4 regions of the Scandinavium tedordense genome follow, and region 3 is predicted to be linked to each of the others. Evidence: predicted binding sites of a transcription regulator. Region 3 holds the regulator's gene; each other region holds the start of a gene.
The links. The regulator Fur, encoded in region 3, represses iron uptake genes when iron is present. The targets are predictions, from matches to a motif close to ATAATAATGAGAACNACTATCAA.
Positions count from the first base shown of each region.

Region 1: a site for Fur is predicted at 3,373-3,395, ahead of feoA (ferrous iron transporter A). Genes of this name have one in related genera too.
Region 2: a site for Fur is predicted at 2,834-2,856, ahead of MUU46_RS10125 (Nramp family divalent metal transporter). Genes of this name have one in related genera too.
Region 4: a site for Fur is predicted at 1,382-1,404, ahead of sodA (superoxide dismutase [Mn]). Genes of this name have one in related genera too.

Region 1 covers NZ_JALIGG010000055.1:361,688-367,419, reverse strand. Annotated here, with positions in the region: gene ompR (osmolarity response regulator transcription factor OmpR) at 1-169, opposite strand, end outside; gene greB (transcription elongation factor GreB) at 397-870, shown strand; gene MUU46_RS12625 (Tex family protein) at 973-3,294, shown strand; gene feoA (ferrous iron transporter A) at 3,647-3,874, shown strand; gene feoB (Fe(2+) transporter permease subunit FeoB) at 3,904-5,732, shown strand, end outside.
Region 2 covers NZ_JALIGG010000054.1:243,013-248,744, reverse strand. Annotated here, with positions in the region: gene MUU46_RS10135 (sensor domain-containing phosphodiesterase) at 1-1,285, shown strand, start outside; gene MUU46_RS10130 (NupC/NupG family nucleoside CNT transporter) at 1,341-2,543, opposite strand; gene MUU46_RS10125 (Nramp family divalent metal transporter) at 2,897-4,135, shown strand; gene MUU46_RS10120 (DUF2502 domain-containing protein) at 4,183-4,536, opposite strand; gene mgrA (L-glyceraldehyde 3-phosphate reductase) at 4,661-5,659, opposite strand.
Region 3 covers NZ_JALIGG010000057.1:295,274-301,005, reverse strand. Annotated here, with positions in the region: gene ybfF (esterase) at 1-544, shown strand, start outside; gene ybfE (LexA regulated protein) at 676-969, shown strand; gene fldA (flavodoxin FldA) at 1,119-1,649, shown strand; gene fur (ferric iron uptake transcriptional regulator) at 1,966-2,418, shown strand; gene chiQ (ChiQ/YbfN family lipoprotein) at 2,509-2,850, opposite strand; gene chiP (chitoporin ChiP) at 2,900-4,312, opposite strand; gene glnS (glutamine--tRNA ligase) at 4,713-5,732, opposite strand, start outside.
Region 4 covers NZ_JALIGG010000046.1:17,667-23,398, forward strand. Annotated here, with positions in the region: gene rhaR (HTH-type transcriptional activator RhaR) at 1-154, shown strand, start outside; gene rhaT (L-rhamnose/proton symporter RhaT) at 155-1,189, opposite strand; gene sodA (superoxide dismutase [Mn]) at 1,478-2,098, shown strand; gene kdgT (2-keto-3-deoxygluconate transporter) at 2,362-3,345, shown strand; gene MUU46_RS01820 (dihydrodipicolinate synthase family protein) at 3,416-4,309, opposite strand; gene yiiM (6-hydroxyaminopurine reductase) at 4,455-5,129, shown strand; gene cpxA (envelope stress sensor histidine kinase CpxA) at 5,177-5,732, opposite strand, start outside.

The sequences.
Region 1 (5,732 bases), on a different contig from region 3:
TTAAATCCAGCACCATCAGGTGGAAGGATTCACGGGTCAGCAGGCGATCCATCTGTTCGGCGTTGGCGACGCTTCGAACCTGGAAGCCTTGCTCCGTCAGATAACGCTCAAGAAGCGCACGCAGGCGCATGTCGTCATCCACAACAAGAATCTTATAATTCTCTTGCATTGTTTTTACTCCCAGAAGGTTCATAACAATTATGAGTACGTATTCTCAAAAAAGCGTACGCTAGGCTCCAGCTAAATCTGGTATAAATTCTAGCCGAAATTGTTACAAAGCATATTTTACAGCAGCTTATCTGTACAATTCATCACAGAAAACTATTTTTTAACCAATTGCCGTAATCTGTGAGGCAAAATGTGCGCAAGCACAAGTAGTCACAAGGTAGCACCACAATGAAAACGCCGCTAATCACCCGTGAAGGGTATGAGAAGTTGAAGAAAGAGCTGGATTATCTTTGGCGCGAAGACCGCCCAGAGGTGACGAAAAAAGTCACCTGGGCCGCAAGCCTCGGTGATCGCAGCGAAAACGCTGATTATCAGTACAACAAAAAGCGTCTGCGTGAAATTGATCGCCGAGTTCGCTATCTGACCAAATGCCTGGAAAATTTAAAAATCGTCGATTACTCCCCGCAGCAGGAAGGCAAAGTCTTCTTCGGTGCCTGGGTGGAAATCGAAAATGACGATGGCGACACCAAACGCTTTCGTATTGTCGGCTATGACGAAATTTTCGGGCGCAAAGATTACATCTCCATCGATTCACCGATGGCCCGCGCGCTACTGAAAAAAGAGGTCGGCGACCTCGCCGTTGTGCAGACTCCAGCGGGCGATGCCAGTTGGTATGTCAATGAAATCGAGTATGTGAAATAACGCTCCTGGAACACTCTGATTACGGATAGGTCCGGCTGGTATTTTGGCTGGCCAATCCGTATAACTATCCCCTATTTTTGATCCTACAGATGAAATAAAGCCATGATGAATGATTCGCTCTGCCGCATTATTGCGGGTGAACTTCAGGCCAGAAACGAACAGGTTACTGCTGCCGTTCGTCTGCTTGATGAAGGGAACACCGTGCCGTTTATTGCACGTTATCGTAAGGAAGTCACCGGCGGTCTGGACGACACCCAGCTGCGTAACCTGGAAACCCGTCTTGGCTATTTGCGCGAGCTGGAAGACCGTCGTCAGTCGATTCTCAAGACTATCGACGATCAGGGCAAACTGAGCGACGAACTGGCAAAAGCCATCAACGGCACGCTGAGCAAAACCGAGCTCGAAGATTTGTACCTTCCGTATAAACCAAAGCGCCGTACCCGCGGGCAAATCGCGATTGAAGCAGGCCTCGAGCCGCTGGCCGATTTGCTGTGGAACGAACCGTCGCACGTACCGGAAGACGAAGCCGCGAAATACATCAACGCTGATAACGGCGTGGCCGACACTAAAGCGGCCCTCGATGGCGCCCGCTATATCCTGATGGAACGCTTCGCCGAAGACGCCCAACTGCTGGCGAAAGTGCGTAACTATCTGTGGAAAAATGCCCATCTCGTCGCCGTTGTGGTCAGCGGCAAAGAGGAAGAAGGCGCGAAATTCCGTGATTACTTCGCTCACCACGAGCCGATTGCTACCGCGCCATCTCACCGCGCGCTGGCGATGTTCCGTGGCCGCAACGAAGGTATTTTGCAGCTCTCTCTGAACGCCGATCCGCAGTTCGATGAGCCGCCAAAAGAGAGCCACTGCGAACACATCATCATCGACCATCTCAATCTGCGTCTGAATAACGCCCCGGCAGACAGCTGGCGTAAAGGCGTCGTGAGCTGGACGTGGCGCATCAAAGTGCTGATGCACCTCGAAACTGAACTGATGGGCACCGTGCGCGAACGTGCGGAAGACGAAGCGATTAACGTCTTCGCCCGCAACCTGCACGATTTGCTGATGGCTGCTCCGGCAGGCCTGCGTGCGACCATGGGTCTCGATCCCGGTCTGCGTACTGGCGTGAAAGTGGCGGTGGTTGATGGCACCGGCAAGCTGGTCGCCACTGACACCATTTACCCTCATACCGGCCAGGCTGCGAAATCGGCGGTTGCTGTGGCAGCGCTGTGCGAAAAGTACAACGTCGAACTGGTGGCGATTGGCAACGGTACCGCCTCGCGCGAAACCGAGCGTTTCTACCTCGACGTGCAGCAGCAGTTCCCGAAAGTAACGGCTGAAAAAGTGATCGTCAGCGAGGCCGGAGCGTCGGTGTATTCCGCCTCCGAACTCGCAGCACTCGAATTCCCGGATCTCGACGTGTCTATTCGTGGCGCGGTGTCTATCGCCCGTCGCTTGCAGGATCCGCTGGCGGAGCTGGTGAAAATCGACCCGAAATCTATCGGTGTCGGCCAATACCAGCACGATGTTAGCCAGAGCCAGCTGGCGCGCAAACTGGACGCGGTGGTTGAAGACTGTGTGAACGCCGTCGGCGTTGACCTCAATACCGCCTCCGTTCCGCTGCTGACCCGCGTCGCGGGCCTGACGCGCATGATGGCGCAGAACATCGTGACCTGGCGTGATGAAAACGGTCAGTTCCAGAACCGCCAACAGCTGCTTAAAGTGAGTCGTCTGGGACCGAAAGCCTTTGAACAATGCGCGGGCTTCCTGCGAATCAACCACGGCGACAACCCGCTTGATGCCTCGACCGTACACCCGGAAGCGTACCCGGTTGTGGAACGCATTCTGGCGGTGACCCAGCAGGCGCTGAAAGAGCTGATGGGCAACAGCGGTGAACTGCGTAACGTGAAAGCGGTCGATTTTACCGACGACCGTTTTGGTCTGCCGACCGTGACTGACATTATCAAAGAGCTTGAAAAACCGGGCCGGGACCCGCGTCCTGAGTTCAAAACCGCGAAATTTGCCGACGGCGTGGAAACCATGAATGACCTGCTACCAGGCATGGTGCTGGAAGGCGCGGTGACCAACGTCACCAACTTCGGCGCATTCGTGGATATCGGCGTGCATCAGGATGGCCTGGTTCACATCTCGTCCCTTGCCGATAAATTCGTCGAAGACCCACACACAGTGGTAAAAGCAGGCGACATCGTGAAGGTCAAAGTGCTGGAAGTGGATATGCAGCGTAAGCGTATCGCACTGACCATGCGTCTGGACGAGCAGCCTGGCGACACCAACAGCCGTCGCGGGGGCGGTCGTGAGCAGAATGCGCGACCGGCAGCCAAAGCGGCAAAACCGCGTGGACGTGAAGCCACGCCAGCCGGAAATAGCGCTATGATGGATGCACTGGCCGCAGCAATGAAGAAAAAATAAGTCACTCTCCGTCAGCCCCGTTTATTTACCCGCGGGGCTGACAGTTCACGTCATTATTCAGACACGCCTTTTTACCTCTCGTTAATTATTCTCATTATTTTTTTCACCCTGATAACAACTCTGCTTTTTCGCAAACATCCTTTCCCGCAATAAATATTGAGCCACATCAAATTCGCGCCAATTATTTGGTAAATGAACATCCGTTCACATTTTATTGATTGAAGACGGAAACCATTCTCATTATCATCGTCACTGTTGATATTTTATCCTTTTCCTGTTGGCACCATCTTTGGTTTCGTACGCCCTTGCACGCGTATGAAGGGATTTTCAATTAGCGACTCAAGCAGGTCTTATGCAATTCACTCCTGACAGTACGTGGAAGATAACCGGGTTCTCACGTGAAATTAGCCCGGCTTATCGGCAGAAATTACTTTCGCTTGGCATGTTGCCTGGCTCTTCTTTTCATGTCGTACGCGTCGCACCACTTGGCGATCCGGTTCATATTGAAACCCGTCGCGTCAGCCTGGTATTACGCAAAAAAGACCTGGCGTTAATTGAAATCGAAGCGCTTATCCGTTAATTCCCGCCAGACACAGCGAGTCCAGTAAAATGAATAAATTAACCATTGGCTTAATTGGCAACCCTAATTCCGGGAAGACGACGTTATTTAATCAGTTGACCGGAGCGCGTCAGCGCGTGGGCAACTGGTCCGGCGTAACGGTTGAACGAAAAGAAGGCCAGTTCACCACCACCGATAATCAGGTGACGCTGGTTGACCTGCCAGGCACCTATTCGCTGACCACTATCTCCTCGCAAACGTCGCTTGATGAGCAGATCGCCTGCCACTATATTCTGAGCGGCGATGCCGACCTGCTGATCAACGTGGTCGATGCCTCTAACCTTGAGCGCAACCTGTATCTGACGCTGCAATTACTGGAGCTCGGCATTCCATGCGTGGTGGCGCTGAACATGCTGGATATCGCGGAGAAGCAGCAAATTCGCATCGAAGTCGACGCGCTGGCAAAACGCCTCGGCTGCCCGGTCATCCCGCTGGTCTCTACGCGTGGACGCGGAATCGAAGCGCTGAAAATGTCCATCGACCGCCATCAGGCCAATGACGATTTAGAGCTGGTGCATTACGCGCAGCCGTTGTTGCGTGAAGCCGATTCGCTGGCACAGGTGATGCCGCAAGCGATGCCGCTCAAACAGCGTCGCTGGCTGGGCCTGCAAATGCTTGAAGGCGATATTTACAGCCTCGGCTTTGCCGGTGAACGCGCCCAACAACAGCTCGATTCCACCTTACAACGCCTGCAAACTGAAATGGATGACCCGGCCCTGCACATCGCCGATGCGCGTTACCAGTCCATTGCCGCCGTGTGTGATGTGGTGAGTAACACCCTGACCGCCGAACCGAGCCGTTTCACCGCCGCGGTGGACCGAATTATCCTCAACCGTTTCCTCGGCCTGCCGGTATTCCTGTTCGTGATGTACTTGATGTTCCTACTGGCGATTAACATCGGCGGCGCACTGCAGCCGATTTTCGATGCGGGTTCAGTGGCTATCTTTATTCATGGCATTCAGTGGGTTGGTGCCACCCTGCACTTCCCTGAATGGCTGACTATTTTCCTCGCGCAAGGGATTGGCGGTGGGATCAATACCGTGCTGCCATTAGTACCGCAGATTGGCATGATGTACCTGTTCCTGTCGTTCCTCGAAGACTCCGGTTACATGGCCCGCGCGGCATTTGTGATGGACCGTCTGATGCAATCCCTCGGGCTGCCGGGCAAATCGTTCGTGCCGCTGATTGTCGGCTTCGGTTGCAACGTGCCGTCGGTAATGGGCGCGCGTACGCTGGACGCCCCGCGTGAACGCCTGATGACCATCATGATGGCACCGTTTATGTCCTGCGGTGCGCGACTGGCGATTTTCGCGGTCTTTGCCGCAGCATTCTTCGGTCAGGAAGGCGCGCTGGCGGTGTTCTCGCTGTACGTGCTCGGCATCGTGATGGCTATCCTCACCGGCCTGATGCTCAAACACACTATCATGCGTGGCGAAGCGTCGCCGTTCGTGATGGAACTGCCGGTGTATCATGTGCCGCACCTGAAAAGTTTGATTATCCAGACCTGGCAGCGCCTGAAAGGCTTCGTCCTGCGTGCCGGTAAAGTGATTGTTATTGTCAGTATTTTCCTCAGCGCACTGAACAGCTTCACACTGAGCGGTCAGGCGGCGGACAATATCAACGATTCGGCACTGGCTTCCGTCAGCCGCGTAATCACCCCGCTGTTCAAACCAATTGGCGTGCACGAAGACAACTGGCAGGCCACCGTTGGGCTGTTCACCGGTGCGATGGCAAAAGAAGTGGTGGTTGGTACGCTAAACACCCTCTACACCGCAGAAAATATTCAGCAGGAAGCGTTCAACCCGGCTGAGTTCAATCT
Region 2 (5,732 bases), on a different contig from region 3:
CACCATATGCATGCTCCACATGTCGCAATTACAGACCCGCAGCAATGCCCTCCGCCGCAAATGGCACAACCAGGCGTGGCAGGATCCGCTGACCGGACTGCCAAATCTACGCGCGTTTGAAAGCTATCTGGAGAATCATCCTCAGGCCAGCGTATGCTGCCTGCGGATGGATAATCTGGAGTTCTTAAGCCGCCACTACGGGATGATGATGCGTGTGCATTGTAAGCGGATGCTCACCCGGAGTTTGCAGCCGCTGCTGGGTCGGGAAGAACGGCTTTTCCAGCTGCCGGGGAGTGAACTGCTGCTGGTACTGCACGGATCAGAAACCGCCGCGAGGCTCGCGTATATCGTCGATTTCCTCAACAGCCAGGCGTTTAAATGGCAGGGGGATGCGTTGGATCTGGAGTTTGGCGCAGCCTGGGGTGTGATTGAAGGGGAGGGGGAAGCCTTGCACCACACGCTCGGCCAATTGAGCTGGTTATCAGAGCAGGCCTGCGCCGCGCGGCGGGTGTTGGCACTCGATAATAGCCTTGCGACGGTCTCTGACAACACCACGGAACGCGTGATGCAGCTGAATCGCGTGAAGACAGCGCTGGCTGAAGGCGGTTTAACGCTCTATGCGCAGCCGATTGTTAGCCAGTCCGGCGACTGCTATCACGAAATTCTGGCGCGAATGACCTGCAATGGGCAAATCATTACCCCCGATCAGTTCATCCCAGTTATTGCGCAGTTCAACCTCAGCAAGCGTTTTGATTTGCTGGTGGTAGAGACGCTGTTCAAAGCGATGAAGGAGCTGCCGGGCGAGCGTTTCTCCGTCAACCTGATGCCGTTCACGCTGATGCAAAAGGAGATAGCCAATAAAATTCTCGCGCTGTTTAAGCAGTACGACGTTGCCCCTGAATTGGTCACTATTGAAATCACCGAACAGCAACTGCTGTCCAGTTCGGGAGCCAGTATGCTGAACATCCAGCGTCTGCGGGAGTATGGCTGCCTGATAGCGATAGATGATTTCGGTACTGGCTATGCGAACTACGAACGTTTAAAGCAGCTGGAAGCCGATATCGTTAAGATTGATGGTTGTTTCGTGCGTGACATTCTTACCGACCCGATGGATGAGATGATCGTCAAATCTATCTGTGACCTGGCGCGAGTGAAAAAACTGACTCTGGTGGCGGAATATGTTGAAACCGCTGAGCAACAAACGCTGCTGTACTCAATGGGTGTCGATTATCTGCAGGGGTATTTCATTGGGAAACCCCGTCCACTTGCGGAACTGCGGGCATAAAAAAAGCCGGGATAAACCCGGCTTGTTGACGACATCTGACAACGTATTGACTGACTTACAGAACCAGTGCGGCGATGGATGCGGACAGCACGCTCACCAGCGTAGAACCGTAAACCAGTTTCAGGCCGAAGCGTGAAACTACGTTCCCTTGTTCTTCGTTCAGGCCTTTAATCGCACCGGCGATGATGCCGATGGAAGAGAAGTTGGCGAAGGAAACCAGGAAGATGGACAGGATGCCTTCCGCGCGCGGAGAGAGCGTGCTGGCAATTTTCTGCAGATCCATCATTGCAACGAATTCGTTAGACACCATTTTGGTCGCCATGATGCTGCCGACTTGCAGAGCTTCATGAGCAGGAACACCCATCACCCACGCAACAGGCCAGAAGATATAGCCCAGAATGCCCTGGAAGGAGATACCGTGGCCGAACCAGCTGGTCACGGTGAAGAACAGCGCATTAAGTGCAGCAATCAGTGCGATAAAGCCAATCAGCATAGCGGAAACGATGATCGCTACTTTGAAGCCAGCCAGAATGTACTCGCCCAGCATTTCGAAGAAGCTTTGACCTTCGTGCAGATTAGACATCTGCAGGTTCTCTTCACTCTTATCAACCTGATATGGGTTGATGAGCGACAGAACGATGAAAGTACTGAACATGTTCAGCACCAGTGCTGCAACCACAAATTTCGGATCGAGCATGGTCATGTACGCGCCGACGATGGACATCGAAACGGTAGACATTGCGGTCGCCGCCATGGTGTACATACGGTTGCGTGACATCTTGCCGAGAATGTCTTTATAAGCGATGAAGTTTTCGGACTGACCGAGGATCAGGGAGCTAACCGCGTTGAATGACTCCAGTTTACCCATACCGTTGACTTTAGACAGCACGGTACCGATAGCGCGAATAACAATCGGTAGAATACGGATGTGCTGCAAAATACCAATCAGTGCGGAAATGAATACAATCGGGCAAAGCACTTTCAGGAAGAAGAATGCGAGGCCTTCATCGTTCATTTTACCGAAGACGAAATTTGTCCCTTCATTAGCGAATCCGAGAAGTTTTTCGAACATCTCGGAGAATCCTTTCACAAATCCCAGGCCGACATTAGAGTTCAGGAAGAACCAGGCTAACAGAACTTCAATGACAAGCAATTGAATAACATAGCGAATGCGAATCTTTTTACGATCGTGGCTGACCAGCAAAGCCAAAATCGCAACCACAGCAAGCGCGAGGACAAAGTGTAGAACGCGGTCCATATTTGCTCCAAATATGAGGCAGGTTAAATTTCCGTGCACATTCTATGCAACAAGCTAAAAGAAAACGAGATCTAGACCGCACTATCGGTTAATCCTGTGAGCAAACTCAAAAAAGGTGATCAACCATACAAAATTGTTATGTTATGTAAAGGTGTTAAAAGTTGAGTTAATGTACTAATCTGACGATTGAATCATCCTGACGTTACTCTACTCGATAACATGGCTGATATTTGTTCCCCGGCTATCGTTCCTGTCTATCAAAGAAATTATTATCACCTTTTCAAATGAACTTGATAATCATTCTCATTTTGATAGCATGAAACATAGCAAAGGCTATATTTCTGAGGCAGAAAATGACAAACAGTCGCGTTGAGAGTAGCAGCAGTCGCGCAGCACGCAAGATGCGGTTTGCATTAATGGGGCCTGCGTTCATTGCTGCCATCGGCTATATCGATCCGGGTAACTTCGCCACCAACATTCAGGCTGGGGCCAGCTACGGCTATCAGCTGCTGTGGGTGGTGGTGTGGGCAAACCTGATGGCGATGTTGATTCAGGTGCTGTCAGCCAAACTCGGGATTGCCACCGGTAAAAACCTGGCCGAACAAATTCGTGACCACTATCCGCGTCCGTTGGTGTGGTTCTACTGGGTGCAGGCGGAAATTATCGCCATGGCAACCGATCTGGCGGAATTCATTGGTGCGGCGATTGGTTTCAAGCTGATCCTCGGTATCTCGTTATTCCAAGGGGCGGTCCTGACCGGGATTGCGACCTTCCTGATTTTGATGCTGCAACGGCGTGGCCAAAAACCGCTGGAAAAAGTCATCGGCGGGCTGCTGCTGTTTGTGGCGGCCGCGTATATTGTCGAGCTGATTTTCTCGCAGCCCGCGCTGGCACCACTGGCGAAAGGGATGATTATCCCATCGTTACCAACGTCTGAAGCGGTGTTTCTCGCGGCAGGCGTGCTGGGTGCAACTATCATGCCGCACGTAATTTACCTGCATTCTTCGCTAACGCAGCACCTGCACGGCGGTTCGCGGCAGGAGCGCTACAGCGCGACGCGATGGGATGTGGCGATTGCCATGACTATTGCCGGGTTTGTGAATCTGGCGATGATGGCCACGGCCGCGGCGGCGTTTCACTTCCGCGGTCACACCGGCATTACCGATTTGGATCAGGCGTACCTGACGCTCGAACCACTGCTCAGCCACGCGGCAGCGACTATCTTCGGTCTGAGTTTGATTGCCGCAGGGCTGTCATCTACCGTGGTCGGTACCCTGGCCGGACAGGTCGTCATGCAGGGCTTTATTCGCTTCCACATTCCTCTGTGGGTCCGCCGTGCAGTCACTATGCTGCCGTCGTTTGTGGTCATCTTTCTGGGGCTGGACCCAACGCGTATTCTGGTGATGAGCCAGGTGCTGCTGAGCTTCGGTATCGCCCTGGCTCTGGTGCCGCTACTGCGATTTACCAGTGATGCGAAACTGATGGGCGATCTGGTCAACACGCTCTGGGTAAAACGGATTGGCTGGGTGATTGTGGCGCTGGTGGTAGCGTTGAATGGCTGGCTGCTGATAGGCACGCTGCTCGACCTGTAATTCCGCGTTGAAGACAATAAAAAAGCAGCCTTCTCAGGCTGCTTTTTTTAATGGTGATGCCCACCGTGTCCATGACCGCCACGGCCCGGGCCGCGACCCCAACCGCCACGATGGTCATTCCTGTCGTGCCAGCCTTCACGGTAGCCGCGCTCGTAGGCGTTACGTTTGTCCCAACCACGATGCCGGCCGTTATCATGATGGCGCCAGCGCGCGTCACGCCACTCGTAATTACGGTGCCAGTAGTCGCGGTCGCGCCAGTGGCCGCCGTCCCAGTAATTACCATAATGATCCTGATCGCCAATTTGTAATTTTACCGATGGGATCAGGGTGAGTTCGCCTGCATTCGCCACTATCGGGGCGCTCGCCAGTAAAACTGCAGCCAGAATCAGTGACCTGAACATGAATCTCTCCTTACGTCCGGGGCCTTAGTGGGCCTGTTAACGCAATCTTACGAGGTGTTACAACCCCGCAGCATTGGAGCAACTCCTAAATCCCAGGTCACAGCACTAATTGCTAAAGGTGGCGTTATTTTGTTCCTTTCAAAATGGCATCGATTGCTGCAATTTCCTGCGCAGAAAACTGGCGGTTATTGAGCATACCCACTGCATCATCAAGCTGCGCCGTCTTGCTGGCACCAATCAGCACCGACGTGATTTTGTCATCACGCAGCACCCAGGCCAGCGCCATCTGCGACAATTTCTGCCCACGCTGCTGCGCGATTTCATTCAGCTTGCGCGCCTTAGCGACGTTCTCTTCGGTAATGCTATCCGCGCTCAGGAACTTGCTCCCGCTGGCGGCGCGTGAATCCGCCGGAATGCCGTTCAGGTAGCGGTCCGTCAGCAGCCCGCCCGCCAGCGGGGAAAAGGCAATCGAGCCGACGCCCTGTTCTTCAAGCAGATCCGTCAGGCCGTCTTCCACCCAACGTTCTAACATTGAGTATTTCGGCTGGTGAATAAGACACGGCGTACCGAGATCCTGCAAAATTGCAAACGCTTCACGGGCGCGGTCTGCCGGGTAATTGGAAAGACCTACGTACAGTGCTTTACCCTGGCGCACCACATGGTCCAGTGCGCGCATGGTTTCTTCCAGCGGCGTTTCCGGGTCAGGACGGTGATGATAGAAAATATCGACATATTCCAGACCCATGCGTTTCAGGCTCTGGTCGAGGCTTGAAATCAGGTATTTGCGCGAACCCCAGTCGCCATACGGGCCATCCCACATGGTGTAACCGGCTTTACTGGAAATAATCAGCTCATCACGCCAGGGAAGGAAATCTTCCCGCAGAATGCGGCCGAAATTGCTTTCGGCAGATCCCGGTGGTGGGCCGTAGTTATTGGCGAGGTCAAAATGGGTAATCCCGAGATCGAACGCATGACGCAGCAACTGACGGCTGGTTTCCAGCAATGTTTCATCGCCAAAGTTATGCCATAAGCCCAGCGAAATCGCCGGTAACTTCAGTCCGCTTCGGCCACAGCGGTGATATTCCATTGCCTGATAGCGTGCCGGGTTTGCCTGATAAACCATAAAAACCTCCAATGAGGAAAGGGTGTGTATACGTTTACACTAATCAATGTTGCCACGCAGGTACACCCTTAAA
Region 3 (5,732 bases):
GCTCGATGCAAACGGCATTGAGAAGGCGAGTCTGATTGGCCATTCAATGGGCGGTAAAGCGGTGATGGCGTTTACGGCGCTAGCCCCTGAACGTGTTGAAAAACTGGTGGCGATTGATATCGCTCCGGTGGCTTATCAGGTGCGCCGTCACGATGAGATTTTTGCCGCCATTAACGCCGTGACCGACGCAGGCGTGTCCAGCCGCCAGCAGGCCGCGGATGTAATGCGCCAGCATATAGATGAAGAAGGCGTGATTCAGTTCCTGCTGAAGTCGTTCGTCGACGGTGCGTGGCGATTCAACGTGCCAGCGTTGTGGGATCAATATCCCCATATCGTTGGCTGGGAACCGATTCCTGCCTGGGACCACCCTGCCCTGTTTATCCCTGGTGGAAATTCGCCTTACGTCACCGCAGAGTACCGCGACGCGTTACTTGCACAGTTCCCGCAGGCCCGCGCGCACGTGATCGCGGGTGCCGGACATTGGGTTCACGCAGAAAAACCGGATGCGGTGCTGCGTGCGATTCGTCGATACCTGGCAGAATGATTAAAATCCGAGCAAGCAAGCGCCATTGTGCCTCCCGGCGTTGGCGTCCGGGTTTCGCTGATGTATGATTGCGCGCTATCTGCGCCGGGCCTGTCGTCTGGCGGCTTGTTTCCCCGAAGTCACTCTGAATCATGGCAAAAGAACAAACGGACCGAACGACATTAGATTTGTTCGCAAATGAGCGTCGCCCGGGAAGGCCGAAAACCAATCCGCTCTCGCGCGACGAACAATTACGCATAAATAAGCGTAATCAGCTTAAACGCGACAAAAGCAACGGTCTCAAACGCGTTGAGCTAAAGCTCAATAACGATGCCGTGGATGCGCTCAATGAACTGGCTGATGCCAGAAATATGAGCCGCAGCGAGCTTATCGAAGAGATATTGTTGCAACAACTGGCTGCATTACACGGCCAGGAACTTGTCTGAAAATACGGCAAAAAATCACTTTCATTTAGCAGAGAGTGCAGTACGGCGCGATTGCAGTTTCCGCGCACTTCTCCTCCTGCTATCATTGCCTTTATCTGTGGGCAACATTCCACCATCATTTCAATACGTTTCAAGAGGTTATTTTACTCATGGCAATCACAGGTATTTTTTTCGGCAGCGACACGGGTAACACCGAAAATATCGCGAAGATGATCCAGAAGCAGCTTGGCAAAGACGTTGCCGAGGTGCATGACATTGCCAAGAGCAGTAAAGAAGATCTCGAAGGTTTCGATATTCTGCTGCTGGGTATCCCTACCTGGTACTACGGTGAAGCACAGTGTGACTGGGACGACTTCTTCCCGACGCTGGAAGAGGTAGACTTCAACGGTAAGCTGGTCGCACTGTTTGGCTGTGGCGATCAGGAAGATTACGCAGAATATTTCTGTGATGCGTTGGGTACCATCCGCGACATCATCGAACCGCGCGGCGCAACTATCGTTGGCCACTGGCCGACCGAAGGCTACCATTTCGAAGCCTCTAAAGGTCTGGCTGATGACGCCCATTTTGTGGGTCTGGCCATTGACGAAGATCGCCAGCCAGAGCTGACCGCTGAGCGTGTCGAAAAATGGGTGAAACAAATCTCCGAAGAGCTGCACCTCGAAGAGATCAAGAACGCCTAATGATTTAGTACGGTGCAGCATCCGTGCTGCGCCGTATTAGCGATACGTTGTGTTAAATTAATAGATAAAAGCAATTAAATTAATCGCTACAAATTTTTAACTTTTGAGCACATGTCTGTACAATGTCACCTGTTTTGACGAGGTCGGATGTTTCGCTTTGCAGATGATGCCTCGTTTTTGAAAAGCATACTTTGCTCAGGGTTTACGTTCCCATTTAGGCCAGGCAGTCCTATAATGAGACGCATTATCCTGAATTCATTCTTAGTAATACTTCCCCATAGGGAAGTGTATCGCCTAGCAACAGGACTGATTCCGCATGACTGACAACAATACCGCATTAAAGAAGGCAGGCCTGAAAGTCACGCTTCCTCGTTTGAAAATTCTGGAAGTGCTTCAGGGGCCGGACAATCACCATGTCAGTGCGGAAGACCTTTATAAACGCCTCATTGATATGGGCGAAGAGATTGGTCTGGCAACGGTTTATCGCGTTCTGAACCAGTTCGACGATGCCGGCATTGTCACCCGCCACAACTTCGAAGGCGGCAAGTCTGTTTTCGAACTGACTCAGCAGCATCATCACGATCACTTAATCTGCCTCGACTGCGGCAAGGTTATTGAGTTCAGTGATGACTCTATCGAAACGCGTCAGCGCGAAATCGCCACTCGACATGGCATTCGTCTGACCAACCATAGCCTTTATCTTTATGGCCACTGCGCAGAAGGCGACTGCCGTGAAGATGAACACGCACACGACGCCGCTGAGAAATAATCAGCGTTTGCTCAAAAGCAAAAAGCCAACCTCGCGGTTGGCTTTTTTTGGCATAAATTTCAGGCAATCACAGAGGCCGATAGTTGAGGGTTATGGCTTTGTGGTTGTCGTGTTGTTGTTACGAATTTCCTTCCAAATCTGGTCACAGCGGGCTTTCACCGCCTGATCGTTGCCGGTATGCGTCGCCTGGATGCACTGTTGATAATCCAGAACCCGCACGGTTTCCTGATTGGCAAACTGCTGATGTGACTTCTCGGTTTTCAGTACGTCCAATACATTCTGACACGCCTGGATTTTATCCGGGTTGCCTTCGGCGGTGTTAATACACGCGCTGTACGCCTCTTTGAGCTTGTTATCTTCCTGTGGCGCCTGGGGTTGTGCGCATGCAACCAGCCCGGATGCCATCATAGCGATGAGAATCAATTTTTTCATGATACGGCCTCATAGGCGCGCGGCGACGTTAACGCTGCCGCGCGACTTGTCAGAAAATGGTGAACGGGGCGATAACAATGAATTTCACGTCACGCTCATCCTGGAAGATATTGCCGTACCCCCCGCCATAGCTCGGGATGTCGGAGTGGTTGTCGTATTGAGTAAAGTGCAGCTTGAACAGCGTGCCTTTCGCTCGCCCTTCCTGAACGGTGTACATCGCGTCGAGGCTGTAAGCTGACTCTTTAATTTTGTTTGAGGCGATATCTTCGCGCTGACCTGCACTATTGATAAGCCAGTCAGACGGTTTAGCATCCCAGGCATAAACATAAGACGCGCCCACGGCCCAGCCCGGCATATCCCAGTTTTTCAGATCATACATACCGCCGAAGAACACCGCTTTTTCGCCGTTGGCGTTGAAGTCTGAGCGGTTATCCCACCAGATATCCAGTCGGCCGTTGGAAGAAGCATAGGTTGGGGTCATACGCTGAAGGAAGTAACCCTGCTGCCCTTCCGCTTTTACCCATGTTCCTTCGAGACGCAGGTCAACAACGTCGCCCACTTTATAACCTAAGGTCAGAGCCTGTAGCCACGCGGTACCGTCATAGATATCGTTGATAGTGTTGCTGCTGACGGTGTCACGCGCACCGTAGAACTGGTAGCTGGTCGAGAGCGGCGCCCCGGCGACATCAAATTTATAGCTGGCTTTGGCGAAGTACTGATCCATAAAGCCTTCAGCCTGACCAAATGCTGCTTCGAGCACCAGGTCATTTTTGAAGTCGTATTTAGCACCGATGGAGTGCAGATACTCCACTTTGGTTTTCTTGTCGTTCTGATAGAAATGATCAGTTTCAAGGTGCCACGGAGCTTTGTACTCGTTGGTCCACATATACGAGAAGCTCAACGCCCCGGCATCCCCGTAGTCAAAGTTTGCCCCGGCTTCAGCACCCTGATAAGTACCCGGCATGAAGCTCCAGTGCGGCGCTAACAGGGTCTGGCCAGTAGGCTGAATATAACCTGCGCGTGCCCAGGTCGGCCCCAGTTTAAATTTCGCGGCGGCTTTATACAGACTGATCCCACTCTTATCGCCAGACCAGTCTTCGTCATAGCCTTTATTAACAGAGGAGAACGCGATTTCGTTTGGGTGACCGCTTTCGGCGGATTCAGCCATTTCGATTGCGGTGAAGGCCGCAATATCCAGGCCGATAAAATCTGCAGCATAACCCGACTGGAAGTCGAGATTGGCGTTCCAGGTGGAGTGAGAAAGGTTGGTTTTGTACTTGTCGCCGTCGGTTACATCTTTACGGTCACGCTCGCGCTGCCAGTAATAGATGCCGCCGGTTAAGGTTGAATCGTCTATGAATCCTGCTGCACTGGCTTGCGGAACTGCCAACCAGCCCGACATTGCGGTGACCCCGGCAATAGCCAGCGCCAGCGTACTACGTTTGCCACTGAACGTACGCATGTGTATATCCTCTTTGACTTTTAAAAACGCGTTCGCAAAGCGAACAGCGATAAAAATTAAGTACTGCAAAAAAGTAGCGAGGCAGAAAAGTCCTAACGCTATGCATGTAGACTATTTTTCGCGACGCGAATTATCAATCCTTTTTCCGCACGAAAATGCAAGATTATGACAGGGCGCACATATTTGATTGCGTTTTGTTACACATGCACGTTTCAGCATGAAGCGACGAAAACCGCTAATAGCAGGGGCTTATCAATAAGAAAGGGAAAATGGCACTAAAAAATGTAACAAGGCCGAGGCGCTGTTTCATGAATGAAAATGATATTATTTCGCATCACGAAAATGACATAAAAAAAGCGCCGCATTGCGCGACGCTTTTTATTTTCAGCAAAAGCGAAACTTATTCGCCCGCTTTTGCCCAGGTATCACGCAGGCCAACGGTACGGTTAAATACCAGCTTCTCTGCGGTGCTGTAGCGGCTGTCGAGACAGAAGTAACCTTCACGTTCGAACTGGTGCGCTTTACCCGTTTGCGCGGCTTTCAGCGACGGCTCAGCATAGCCCTGCTTGATAACCAGTGATTCCTGGTTAATGACGGACAGGAAATCTTCTGCCGCGCCCGGGTTTGGTACGCTGAACAGACGATCATACAGGCGAATCTCAACCGGCAGCGCGTGACCTGCGCTTACCCAATGGATAACGCCTTTCACTTTACGGCCATCAGCCGGATCTTTACTCAGGGTTTCCGCATCGTAAGTACAGAAGATGGTGGTGATGTTACCTTCCGCATCTTTTTCAACGTGTTCGGCTTTGATGACGTAGGCATTACGCAGACGCACTTCTTTACCCATCACCAGGCGCTTGTACTGTTTGTTCGCTTCTTCTCGGAAATCAGCACGATCGATCCAGATCTCGCCGCTGAACGGTACATCACGGCTCCCCATTTCTGGTTTGCTCGGGTGGTTCGGCATAGTGACGATTTCGCTTTCGCCCTGCGGATAGTTTTCGATAACCAGTTTAACCGGATCGATAACCGCCATCGCACGTGGCGCATTTTCATTCAGATCTTCACGAATGCAGGATTCCAGAGAGGCGATTTCTATGGTGTTGTCCTGTTTGGTCACGCCAATGCGCTTGCAGAACTCGCGGATAGACGCGGCGGTGTAACCACGACGACGCAGACCGGAGATGGTTGGCATACGCGGGTCATCCCAGGCTTCCACATGCTTGTCGGTCACCAGCAGGTTCAGCTTACGCTTCGACATTACGGTGTATTCCAGGTTCAGGCGTGAGAACTCGTACTGACGCGGATGAACCGGGATGGAAATGTTGTCGAGCACCCAGTCATACAGACGACGGTTGTCCTGGAATTCCAGCGTACACAACGAGTGCGTAATGCCTTCCAGCGCATCGCTGATGCA
Region 4 (5,732 bases), on a different contig from region 3:
CGCGCAATATCTGCTGCAGCATTCAGAATTGATGATCGGGGAAATTGCGATGCACTGCGGTTTTGAGGACAGTAACTACTTTTCGGTGGTGTTTAACCGGGAAGTGGGGATGACGCCAGGACAGTGGCGTCATCGTAATAAGACAGCAGCGTAATCAGTTCGCCATGCCTAAGCCCACGATATTCGCGGCGATGATAATCACCACGCAGCCCAGACTCAGCACACCGACCGGACGACGACCGGCATTGTTCCATTCTTTCATAATCAGCCCAACCAAACCGCCGCACAGCACGTAGAAACTCATGTGCAGCATCCAACTCATGTAATCGTACTGTGCTGGAATGCTGGCGTGGCCCCAGGCGTAGAAAAAGAACTGCAAATACCACATCAGGCCCGCGAGGGCGGAAAATAGGATATTGCCGATGATCATCGGTTTTGCCAGCGCAAAGTCTGCTTTTACCGACAGGTTTGGCTTGGTTGCCAGGCGGAAGAAGCAGAAGCCGAGGTTAATTACCGCGCCACCGCCCATGATGATGACATAGCTTGGCAGCGCCACGTACAGGGGATCGACGCCGAGGGCGGCCGCCGCTTCATGCATCGGTTTGGCCGCGTTCATGGCGAAGGACATTCCCGCCGAGAAAATGCCGCACATTACCGCCAGAATCAGACCTTTTTTCAGGTTGAACTCTTCGGCTTTGATGCCCATTTTGCGTTCTTTCAGCTGACCGGCGCGCGTGACGATACCCACGCCAATCACGGCCACCAGCACGCCCAGCAGCGTCATTCGCCCGCCTTCGGTGCCGACCAGCACGTGGAACTGGCCGTCGAGGATGGGCGTCATCAGGGTGCCGACGATAAGCGTGATGCCGATAGCGATACCAATCCCCATCGACATGCCGAGATAGCGCATGGTCAGGCCGTAGTTGATATTCCCGATGCCCCACATCGCGCCGAACAGGAACACCGGCAGCAGCGTAGAGGCATTAAAGGAACGGTAGTACGCCCAGAAATCAGGCAACAACATGGCGCTTATTGCCCAGGGCAGAATCAACCATGAGACAAAACCACCAATCGCCCACATGGTTTCCCAGGACCAATTTTTAACTTTCTTGAACGGGGCATAGAAACAGGCTGCACTGGCCGCACCTATCAAATGCCAAAGAATACCCATCGTAATCGCGTGACTCATTTTTTTACCCTCAATGTTTTACATCGATGAATCTTTCATCTGACGTAACGAGTGTAAAAATTAGTCAATTAATTAACCTTCAGACCGCTGCCGTCCAAGCCCCATACCTGGCAAAAAGCGCGTGTTCCTCTTGAGCAGGCTCACAAAATCAGCCACATACCTAAAAGTTATAACCTTATTAAAACTACGGCATTGATAAACATTTTCAATATCATTTAATTAACTATAATGGACCAACTGCTTACGCGGCGTAACACCTCTGCCGCCCGATGATAATTGGAGATGAATATGAGTTATACCCTGCCATCCCTGCCGTACGCGTACGATGCCCTTGAGCCGCACTTCGACAAGCAGACGATGGAAATCCATCACTCTAAACACCACCAGGCCTATGTGAACAACGCGAATGCTGCGCTGGAAAGCCTGCCTGAGTTTGCAAACCTGCCTGTTGAAGAACTGATCACCAAACTGGATCAGCTGCCAGCAGACAAGAAAACCGTTCTGCGTAACAACGCTGGCGGTCACGCAAACCACAGCCTGTTCTGGAAAGGCCTGAAAACCGGTACCACTCTGCAGGGCGACCTGAAAGCGGCTATCGAAAGCACCTTCGGCTCTGTTGATAAATTCAAAGAAGAGTTCGAGAAAGCGGCTGCTACCCGTTTCGGCTCTGGCTGGGCGTGGCTGGTACTGAAAGACGGCAAACTGGCCGTTGTTTCTACCGCTAACCAGGATTCCCCACTGATGGGTGAAGCTGTTTCTGGCACCTCCGGTTTCCCAATCCTGGGCCTGGACGTGTGGGAACACGCTTACTACCTGAAATTCCAGAACCGTCGCCCGGACTACATCAAAGCGTTCTGGGACGTGGTGAACTGGGACGAAGCTGCTGCACGTTTCGCGGCTAAAAAATAAGGCGACCCCGCGCCTCTGTTGCCTTCTGGTAGCACAAAAACCCTGCTGATTAGCAGGGTTTTTTTATGCCTGCAGCCGTGAGATGTGATTAATGTCAAAAATAAAAACATTGATCCTATAAATGTAAAACTGCGTTTTAATTTGTTCGTGAGATCACTGTTCTCTCTTCCCGTAGGGACTATTGTTTTGCCTGCTGCGGCGCTCTCGAGTGCACGAAAACGCTAAAAACATAGCCAATACAACAGGTTTTTACGGGTGGTGACATGCAAATCAAACGTACCATTGAAAAAATCCCCGGTGGCATGATGCTGGTTCCGCTGTTTATCGGCGCGCTGTGTCATACCTTTTCCCCTGATGCGGGTAAGTATTTCGGCTCGTTCACCAACGGGATGATCACCGGTACGGTGCCGATTCTGGCGGTGTGGTTTTTCTGTATGGGCGCTTCCATCAAGCTGAGTGCGACAGGTACGGTTCTGCGTAAATCCGGCACGCTGGTCGTCACCAAAATTGCTGTGGCGTGGGTGGTTGCCGCCATTGCATCACGTATTATCCCTGAGCATGGCGTTGAGGCTGGGTTCTTCGCCGGGCTATCCACGCTGGCGCTTGTCGCGTGTATGGACATGACCAACGGCGGGCTGTACGCCTCTATCATGCAGCAGTACGGCACCAAAGAAGAAGCTGGCGCGTTCGTGCTGATGTCGCTGGAATCCGGCCCGCTGATGACCATGATTATTCTCGGCACGGCGGGTATTGCCTCGTTCGAGCCGCACGTGTTTGTCGGTGCGGTGCTGCCATTCCTGGTCGGTTTCCTGCTGGGTAATCTTGATCCTGAATTGCGGGAGTTCTTCGGCAAAGCGGTGCAAACGTTGATCCCGTTCTTCGCCTTCGCACTGGGTAATACCATCGATTTAGGCGTGATTGCCCAAACCGGCGTGCTGGGTGTTGTACTGGGTCTGGCAGTGATTGTCGTGACGGGAATCCCGCTGATCATTGCCGATAGGCTGATTGGCGGCGGTGACGGTACCGCCGGGATTGCGGCGTCCAGTTCTGCGGGAGCTGCGGTTGCCACGCCGGTGTTAATTGCGGAAATGGTGCCCGCGTTTAAACCGATGGCCCCGGCAGCGACGTCGCTGGTGGCGACCTCGGTGATTGTTACCTCGATTCTGGTGCCGATTATTACGTCTGTCTGGTCACGCAGAGTGAAAGCCAGGTCGGTGGCAATCGATGTGCGTAATACGGTGAAATAGTGGCGATGATTCTGCCCGGTTACGCCGGGCCTACCATAACAAGCCCGGCGTAACCGGGCTTTTTTTGTTTTTAGCGAATGCTGAACTGACGGTCGACAGTTGCCAGCTGTTCAGCGTTGAGCGCCCCGCCCGCGTTGCGAGAAACGGGTGTACAGTAACCGAACTTGCGTGAGACGACGGTTTTAATCGTGGTCACGAAATCATCGCCGATGGCGTAAATTGACATGAAGCGGCCGATCTCCCGTTGTGCGTGCGTCAATGCGGTTAAATCACCTTTCTGCCACGCTTCCCGTGCCTGAACAAATAACTCAGGCATGACGTTGTTCAGCCCAGAAATCACCCCAGCGCCGCCCGCCATTAGGTTCGGGATGAAGTATTCGTCGTAGCCTGACAGCACGGCAAAATCGGCTCGTACGGCTTTGGTGGCATGGATCATGTTGCGGGTGTGCGACTGGCAATCGACCGTATCTTTAATGCCCTCGAAGTGCGGAAATTCAGCAGCAAGATTAGCGGCAATTTCGGGAGTGATATCGCAGCCGGTTCGCGCCGGGAAATTGTAGGCGAACCATTTACCGTCGAGGCGTTGGCCAATTTCACGGAAATAGCTCAGCACCTGATTTGCCGTCTGGCCGTAGTAGTACGGCGGCAGCACCATCACCGCATCGTAGCCCGAAGAGTAAGCAGTTTTCGCCATCTGGAAAACGTCGCTAAGGCAGGTGGATGAGACGTTGGCGACCATCGTCAGAGATGACATCGCCCGCGCTTTGCGGATAAGCGTCAGGCGTTCTTCCAGCGAAAACGACGCGAATTCACCAATGCTGCCCATGAGCAGAATGACGTCGATGCGTGCGTCGGTGAGGCGGGTGAAATGTTGTTTCAGCCCGTCGTAATCAATTTGTCCTTCACTGTCCATCGGGGTAATCGAGGGGCACCAGACGCCGGTAAAACGAAGATGCTGGGTCATATCGTTGACTCCTTATAGTGAAATGGTGTTTCAATTTAACTAATGGATAACATGAATCGTCCAGCAACGGCTTTACGCATGTCGCATTTTGCGCAGTTTACGTGCAAAAATAGCGGTAACGAGGGTCGGGAACAGGAGAGGGAAGATGCAATATCCGGTAAATGTATTTACGGGCAGCGTACGGGAGTACGAGGGCAGTCGCCCAAGCGCGATTGCAAAGTTGCAGGTGGATGGCGAGCTTGAGCTGACCGAGTGCGGCCTGGTGGGTGATGAGCAGGCGGAAAAGAAAATTCACGGTGGTCCCGATCGTGCGCTCTGTCATTATCCGCGCGAACATTATGCCGACTGGGCGCGAGAGTTTCCCGAGCAGGCGGAATTATTTTGCGCTCCGGCATTTGGCGAGAATTTATCTACGCTTGGGCTGACGGAAAAAAACGTGTTTATCGGCGATATTTTCCGTTGGGGAGACGCGCTGATTCAGGTCACGCAGCCGCGTTCGCCGTGCTTTAAGCTCAATTATCATTTCGGCATTAGCGATATGTCTTCCCTGATGCAAAGCAGCGGCAAAATGGGCTGGCTGTATCGGGTGATTATGGCGGGAAAGGTGTCGAGCGAGCAGCCGCTGGAGGTGGTTTCGCGCCTGAGCGATGTGTCAGTGCATGACGCGGCGGCGATTGCGTGGCATACGCCCTATGACGATGAGGAGTATCGTCGTTTGCTGTCGGCGGCGGGGTTATCGGTGAGCTGGACGAGGACGATGCAGAAGCGGCGCTTGAGCGGGCATATCGAGGATAATTCACGGCGGTTATGGGGGAAGTAGATTCCCCTCATCCAGACCCTCTCCTTTGTAGGGAGAGGGCTGAAATATCAACCCCGTTTATACAATGGCAACCACAAGGTCAAACGTAAACCACCCAGCGGGCTGTCGTCGGCTTTGACCCAGCCGCGGTGCTGCTGAATTGCGGTTTCGACAATCGCCAGGCCAAGACCGGTTCCGCCGGATTCACGGTCACGGGCTTCGTCGGTGCGATAGAACGGACGGAAAATCTGCTCTCTGTCTTCCGGACTCACGCCCGGGCCGTCATCGTCGACGTTAATCGTGATGCCGTCTTTATCCACCGAGAAACTCACCGATATTTTGGTGTGCGAATAGCGCAGCGCGTTACGCACGATATTCTCAAATGCACTTTCAAGCGCATTCGGGTTACCGTACAGCGGCCACGGGCCTGGCGGGTATTCCACGGTGAACGATTTGCCCATCTGTTCCGCTTCAAATGCCGCATTATCAAGCACTTCACTCCACAGCTGATTGGCCTTCAGGTTTTCGCTGAGCAGGGCGTTTTTCGACTGATTACGCGACATAACCAGCAGGTCGTTGATCATGCTGTCCAGGCGGTGCGCTTCCATTTCGATGCGCTCCAGC